DNA from 2 places in the Micromonospora sp. WMMD1102 genome. Region 1 is predicted to be linked to the other one. Evidence: riboswitches for the same ligand, from Rfam matches in the RefSeq annotation. Region 1 holds a riboswitch; the other holds the start of a gene.
The links. A riboswitch is a leader RNA that binds a small molecule or an ion and turns the genes downstream of it on or off. The one in region 1 is predicted to bind cobalamin.

Region 1 (3,355 bases):
ACAAGTACCAGGTTCAGGCGTCGGACGCGCAGATCATCGTCAACGCTCTGTGGAACGCGGCGGGCCCCCGGGTGGAGGACATTCCGGTGTCTGGTGACTGGAACGGCGACGGCAAGGACACCATCGGCGTCTTCCGCCCCAGCAACTCCACCTGGTACCTCCGCGACACCAACAGCGGAGACGCCACCACCATCTTCAAATTCGGCCACGGCCCCTCCGGCGACCACCCCGTTGCTGGCCGCACGCCGGTGCGGGCCGCCATGTCCAGGCGGTACGTCACGTAGCGGCCACGGCAGCGACCGATCCCGCGCCACCATGATTTGCCGACAAGCGAACCGTGACCGCGTTCACGCCATCGCCGCCGCGCTGGACGCTCTGAGCAAGAGAGCGCGGGGCAAGATCAGCTCCTGATCTGGCACGCGTCGGCCCACAGAGATCAGAAACGACAAACGCCCTGGCGGAGAGTCGCTCTCTCACCAGGGCGTTCCGCAAGGGTGGAGCCGAGGGGACTCGAACCCCTGACCCCCACACTGCCAGTATGGTAACGATTCTGTCACGCCGTACCGCCGGATGCCGACAGGTGCTTTGAGCAGGGGAAATTTTCTACATCAACTCACACCCCCTGTCGCCACATGTTGCGCAATGATGGCTATTTGATCTTGGGCAGTGACCACCAATGTGACCACGCTCAGTGTGGAAGGCTTCGTGCCACCCCGTCCGCCCGCCACTGCCCGCACCAGGCGGTCGCGGTGGCCGGCCCCGCGACGTCAACGGCAAGCTCGTACTTCGGCAGTTCCGGCGTCAGTCTGGCGAACCACGACGAGGCGTTCACCGCCGGAAGTAGCGACCTCGCGTCGAGGCTATTCACCATCCCCGAGGTGTCAATAGCACTCCAGCCACGCATGCGCGCATTAGCATTTCCGCACTTCAACGGAATGATCGGCCTCCTGGCATCTGCGTGCCCTCCGTGACGCCGGCTACACCGAAGCCGGGCTCATCTGGCGCGGCGGCGCGGACGCCGCCGTCACCAGCGTCCGCTGACTTCGGCGACCGTCCTGGCCGCACCTCGCGGCTGGCGGCCGGTCGCGGGGATGCATACGGCGGTGCCGCAGGCTGCCCGTGCGTCGACACCTTGCGCCGTAGGTGACGCGGTCTCGTCAGCCGGGACCGTTACCGCGACCGACGCCGACCTGCGGACGGCGACAACGCTCGCCGGAGACCGCGACATCGTCACCGCGCTGTCCGGCGGGTACGCGACCGGCCGGCGTCGCCGATGCGGGCAGCACCTCCGTCGGCGGCGACCATCGGCCGCCAGGCGCGTCAACCGTTCAGCAGCAGCATCATCCGGCGCCCCCTTCGGTTTCCGGCGTGGGCCAACGACAGAGGAGCCTCGTCACCCGCGGCCGCTGAGTTTCCGGCGATCGCCGGGAAGCTCGCCCACGTAGTGGCCGGCCCAATGCAGACCAAGTGGTCGACGTCACCGAGGATGGAATCCTCGGCTGCTGAATCCGTCTGGTGCGGCGTGTAGTGTCCCGGTCGAGTCGACCGCATCCTCTGGGATGCCAGGGAACTCCGGTGAGATTCCGGGACTGGCGCGCAGCGGTGAGGGCGACGGCGGCACGATTTCGCCACTAGAGAACGCTTCTCTGGGAAGGCCGTGCCGCCGGTTGACCCCGAGTCCGAAGACCTGTCGGCTCACACGCTCGTCGGTGGACTCTCGCGATCAGGGTCTCCAGACCCGAGAGGTATTACCATGTCCCGGCGCCGGCTGCCGTTCTGGCCGCTGCTTTTCGTGCTGGCCGTCATGTCGGTGCTCAGCGTGATCGCCTCGCTGGCCTTCGGTTCCGAGCGCGTCCCGCTCGCCGAGGTCGTCGCGGCGGTCACGGATCGTTTCGCTGGCGAGCCGGCCGGCCGCTGGGACGTCATCATCTGGGAACTGCGCCTGCCCCGCGCGCTGCTGGCGCTGGTCGTGGGCGCGGGCCTGGCGATCGCCGGGGCCGGCATGCAGACCCTGGTACGTAACTCACTGGCCGACCCCTACCTGCTGGGCATCAGCTCGGGCGCCTCGGTGGGCGCCACCGCGGCCCTCACCACCGGCGCGCTCGCGGGGCTCGGTCTCTACGCAGTCTCGATCGGAGCACTGCTGGGTGCGATGGGATCCGCGCTGCTGATCTGGCTGATCGCCACCGCGCAGGGCGGACTGACCCCGATCCGGCTCGTGCTCTCCGGCGTCGTCCTGTCCTCCGGGTTGTCGGCGATCGCCTCGCTGCTGGTCTTTCTCAGCGACGACGAGCGCGCGGCCGACTCGGTGATGTTCTGGATGCTGGGTAGCGTCGGCGGAGCCACCTGGGAGAAACTCTGGATACCCGCCGCGTTCGTCGTCGTCCTCGCGGCCGGCTTGCTGGCCGTGCATCGCTGGCTGGACGCGCTGGCAGCCGGGCCGGAGACGGCCGCAGCTCTCGGGATCAACGTGACCGCGCTGCGAACGGCGCTGTTCGTGACCCTGTCCGTGGTCGTCGGTGTGCTGGTGGCGGTCAGCGGAGGAGTGGGATTCGTCGGACTCCTCGTTCCGCACGCGGCGCGGCTGGTCGTGGGCGCCCGGCACCGGGTCGTCCTGCCGGTCGCGGCGGTGGCGGGTGCGGTGTTCCTCGTCTGGGTCGACGTGCTGGCCCGGGTGGCGGTGCGACCGCAGGAAATACCCCTGGGCGTGGTGACCGGCGTACTCGGGGCGCCCCTGTTCCTGCTGCTCATGGGCCGAGGCGCGTACCGGTTCGGTGGTGACCGATGACCCCCGCCCTGCGCCTGCACGACGTCTCCGCCCGGCTGGGCGGCCGCACCGTGCTGCGTGGCGTCGACCTCGACGTCGCCGACGGCGCACGGCTCGGCATCGTCGGGGTGAACGGCGCTGGGAAGACGACGCTGCTGCGGGTGCTGGCCGGAGTGCTGCACCCCAGCGCCGGAACCGCGCTGATCGCCGACGGCGGAGGCGGGCTGGTCGATCTGCGGCGGCTCCCGAACCGGGAGCGCGCCCGGCGGCTTGCCTATGTACCCCAGGAAGACGTGACGACGTCCGAGCTACGGGTCGGCGAGATGGTCGCCCTCGGCCGGGTGCCGCAGACCCGTCCCTGGGCCCGCGGTGGCAGCGCCGAGCACGATCTCGTGCGCGGCGCCCTCGACGCCGTCGGACTGGCCGACCGGATCGACACCATCGCCGACCAACTGTCCGGCGGCGAGCGGCGCCGGGCCACCCTGGCCCGCGGCCTGGCCCAGCAGTGCCCGGTGATGCTGCTCGACGAGCCGACCAACCACCTCGACGTCGCCTGGCAGCTCGACCTCCTGGAGGTCTTCGCCACAC
Region 2 (3,355 bases), 850 kb from region 1:
GATCTCCGGGTTCCGGGCCCCGGCCGCGCACAACGCGGCGGCCTTCGACGCCGCGGTGGCCACGGTGGCCGAGGCGACCCGGACCCTGCTCGACCAGCTCGTGGTGAAGGGCGGCCCCGGCCGACCGACGCCGACCGAGCGGGCCGCAGGCTAACGACCGGGCGACCCGGTCGGCGGTCAGGCGGCGGCGAGGGCCGGGATCACCGAGTCCGGGGTCCAACGCGACCGCTGGCAGGGCGACCAGCCCCGGCAGCGCGGGCTGAGCACGGTGCAGAGCCGCTGCTCGGAGAGGACTTCGCCGTCCTCGTCCTCCCGCACGTCGTGGTGCACCGGTCGTATCGTGCCGTCCGCCGCCACCAGCAGGTGCCGTCCGGCGTCGAGGGTGTCGTCCGGCAGCAGGCAGGCCCGGCCCAGCCGCCGGGCGAACGCCGCGACGGCGCCCACCTCCGGCAGCCCTGCCGGCACCCCGTAGCAGTCGACGGAGGTCGGAAAGTCCCCGCGACGGTGCCAGACGTCGACAAGCAGCGCGCCGGACGGCACCCGAGCCGGGTCGACCCCGCCGAACGGCAGCACCGGTACGTCGAGCGCGTCGGCAAGCGCGCGGCGGATCTCCGAGGCGGCGACGCGCCTCTCCGTCCTCCAGTTCCACAGCTCGATCATTGCCGCCTCCTCGCCGTAATCGTTCGTGGCTGGATGCCGGTCTCACCTCGGGCATCCCCCGTCGGGCCGGATCACCCCTGGTGTCTGGGTGTAACGGCCTCACCCACGATGGTGCCGGGCACACCGGGCCGAGAGCGGCTAAGTTACCGGTCTGTGACCATATCCGCCGAAATAGACGAGCCTTGACTACCTATTGTAGTCGGAGCAGCACCTCGTTCCGGTGCGGCCTCGCCGGTGGCGCTCACCCAGCGTGGCCTGTTCGGCCAGCCCGGTCGGGCACCGGACAGTTCCGGACCGACCATCCTCCGGGCCCGGCTGCTCGCCAACGCTCCGACCTGGATGACGCCGGGGCCGGGTTTCCGGTCCGACTGTCGACCGGGGACACGACTGCTGGGATCCACGACACGCCCGACACACCATCTGGTGTTGCCCATCTCCCATCCCACCCAGATATGGTGTTTCCCGCAGCTGGTTCGGCCGTCCTGACTGGTCGGTCGAGACAACAGGGAACCCGGTGGAAGTCCGGGACTGCCCCGCAGCGGTGAGTGGGAACGACCGCCGTCAACCAAGCACTGGACCAGCCGGTCCGGGAAGCGACGGCCAGTAGGCGACGCCCCGGCGTCCTGCCCACGAGTCCGAAGACCTGCCAGCGCGCCGTACGCCGACCGGTGTGCGGCGGTCGAAGGCCGCGCGGGACGGCCGACGCCGGAGCCGGCCGCGGTTGTTCGCCGCGGGCCGGCGGCGTCCTCCCGCGCGCTCGACGACCTCGGGCGAGGCGTGAGGAGAGGGCCATGACGGTCGCGCACGAGCAGACCGCGGCGCCGGAGCAGGCTGCGGGTGGGCCGGACCAGGATGCAACTGGGCCGGGGCAGGCCGCGGTGCCGGAGCCGGCCGCGGTGCCGGAGCCGGCCGCGGTGCCGGAGCAGCGCCGGCAGGTCATGCGGGTCCGCAAGCGGAACGGCGACCTGGAGTCGGTGGACGTCAACAAGATCGTCCGGGCCGTGGAGCGCTGGGTCGACGACCTGGACGAGGTCGATCCGCTACGGGTGGCGACGAAGACGATAAGCGGGCTGTACGACGGGGCGACCACCGCCGAACTGGACAGGCTCTCGATCCAGACGGCGGCGGAACTCATCGGCACGGAGCCGCAGTACTCGAGACTGGCGGCCCGGTTGCTGGCCGCGTTCGTCGACAAGGAGGTACGCGGTCAGGGGGTGGCCAGCTTCAGCCAGTCCATCCGGTACGCGCACGGTCTGGGCCTGATCGGCGACGACACGGCCGCGTTCGTGGCCCGAAACGCCCGCAAGCTCGACGACGCCGTCGACCCGGACGGTGACCGGCGGTTCGAGTACTTCGGGCTGCGTACCGTCGCCGACCGTTACCTGCTGCGGCATCCGGAGACCCGACTGGTGGTGGAGACGCCGCAGCACTGGCTGTTGCGGGTCGCCTGCGGACTGTCCCGGACGCCGGGCGAGGCGATCGGGTTCTACCGGCTGATGTCGTCGCTGGCCTACCTGCCGAGTTCGCCGACGCTGTTCAACTCCGGCACCCGGCACACCCAGATGTCGTCCTGTTTCCTGGTCGACTCGCCGAGGGACGAGCTGGACTCGATCTACGAGCGTTACCACCAGGTGGCGAAGCTGTCCAAGTTCTCCGGTGGCATCGGCATCTCCTGGTCCCGGGTACGGGGCCGGGGCGCGCTGATCCGGGGCACCAACGGCCGGTCGAACGGGATCGTGCCGTTCCTCAAGACGCTCGACGCGGGTGTGGCGGCGGTGAACCAGGGTGGCCGGCGCAAGGGTGCGGCCTGCGTCTACCTGGAGCCGTGGCATCCGGACGTCGAGGAGTTCCTGGAGCTGCGGGACAACACCGGCGAGGAGGCCCGGCGTACCCACAACCTGAACCTGGCGAACTGGATCCCGGACGAGTTCATGCGTCGGGTCGAGGCCGACGGCGACTGGTCGCTGATCGACCCGTCCGACGCGCCCGAGCTGCCCGACCTGTTCGGGGACACCTTCGACGAGGCGTACCGGGCGGCCGAGAAGAAGGCCGTCCGGACCGTGCGGGCCAGGGAACTGTACGGGCGGATGATGCGCACCCTGGCGCAGACCGGCAACGGGTGGATGACGTTCAAGGACGCCTCGAACCGGCTCTCCAACCAGACCGGCGAGCCGGGCAACACCATCCACCTGTCGAATCTCTGCACCGAGATCCTGGAGGTCAACAGCGACACCGAGACCGCGGTCTGCAACCTCGGCTCGGTCAACCTGGCCGCGCACGTCACCGCCGACGGGGTCGACTGGGCGAAGCTGCGCGACACCGTACGCACGGCGGTGGTGTTCCTGGACCGGGTGATCGACATCAACTACTACCCGGCGGCGCAGGCGGCGGCGTCGAACCCCCGCTGGCGGCCGGTCGGGCTCGGGCTGATGGGCTTGCAGGACGCGTTCTTCACACTTCGGCTGCCGTTCGACTCGGCGCCGGCCCGGGAGCTGTCGACCCGGGTACAGGAGGAGATCTTCCTGACCGCGTTGGAGACCTCGGCCGGGTTGGCCGAGCGGTTCGGTCCGCATCCGGCGTACCCACAGACCCGGGCGGCCCGGGGTGAGCTGCACCCGGACCTGTGCGGCGCGGAGCCGGCCCAGGCGGAGCGGTGGGCCGCGCTGCGGTCGACGATCGCCGCGCACGGCCTGCG

Region 2: another riboswitch for cobalamin. It lies ahead of O7626_RS07535 (ribonucleoside-diphosphate reductase subunit alpha); the one in region 1 lies ahead of O7626_RS03785 (iron ABC transporter permease).

Annotation. Positions count from the first base shown of each region.
Region 1 is NZ_JARUBN010000001.1:799,444-802,798, reverse strand. It holds gene O7626_RS03800 (hypothetical protein) at 1-284, shown strand, start outside; tRNA gene O7626_RS03795 (tRNA-Ser) at 496-623, opposite strand; gene O7626_RS03790 (hypothetical protein) at 689-871, opposite strand; cobalamin riboswitch at 1,526-1,710, shown strand; gene O7626_RS03785 (iron ABC transporter permease) at 1,754-2,788, shown strand; gene O7626_RS03780 (ABC transporter ATP-binding protein) at 2,785-3,355, shown strand, end outside.
Region 2 is NZ_JARUBN010000001.1:1,650,439-1,653,793, reverse strand. It holds gene O7626_RS07545 (DUF2277 family protein) at 1-154, shown strand, start outside; gene O7626_RS07540 (hypothetical protein) at 178-660, opposite strand; cobalamin riboswitch at 1,113-1,326, shown strand; gene O7626_RS07535 (ribonucleoside-diphosphate reductase subunit alpha) at 1,599-3,355, shown strand, end outside.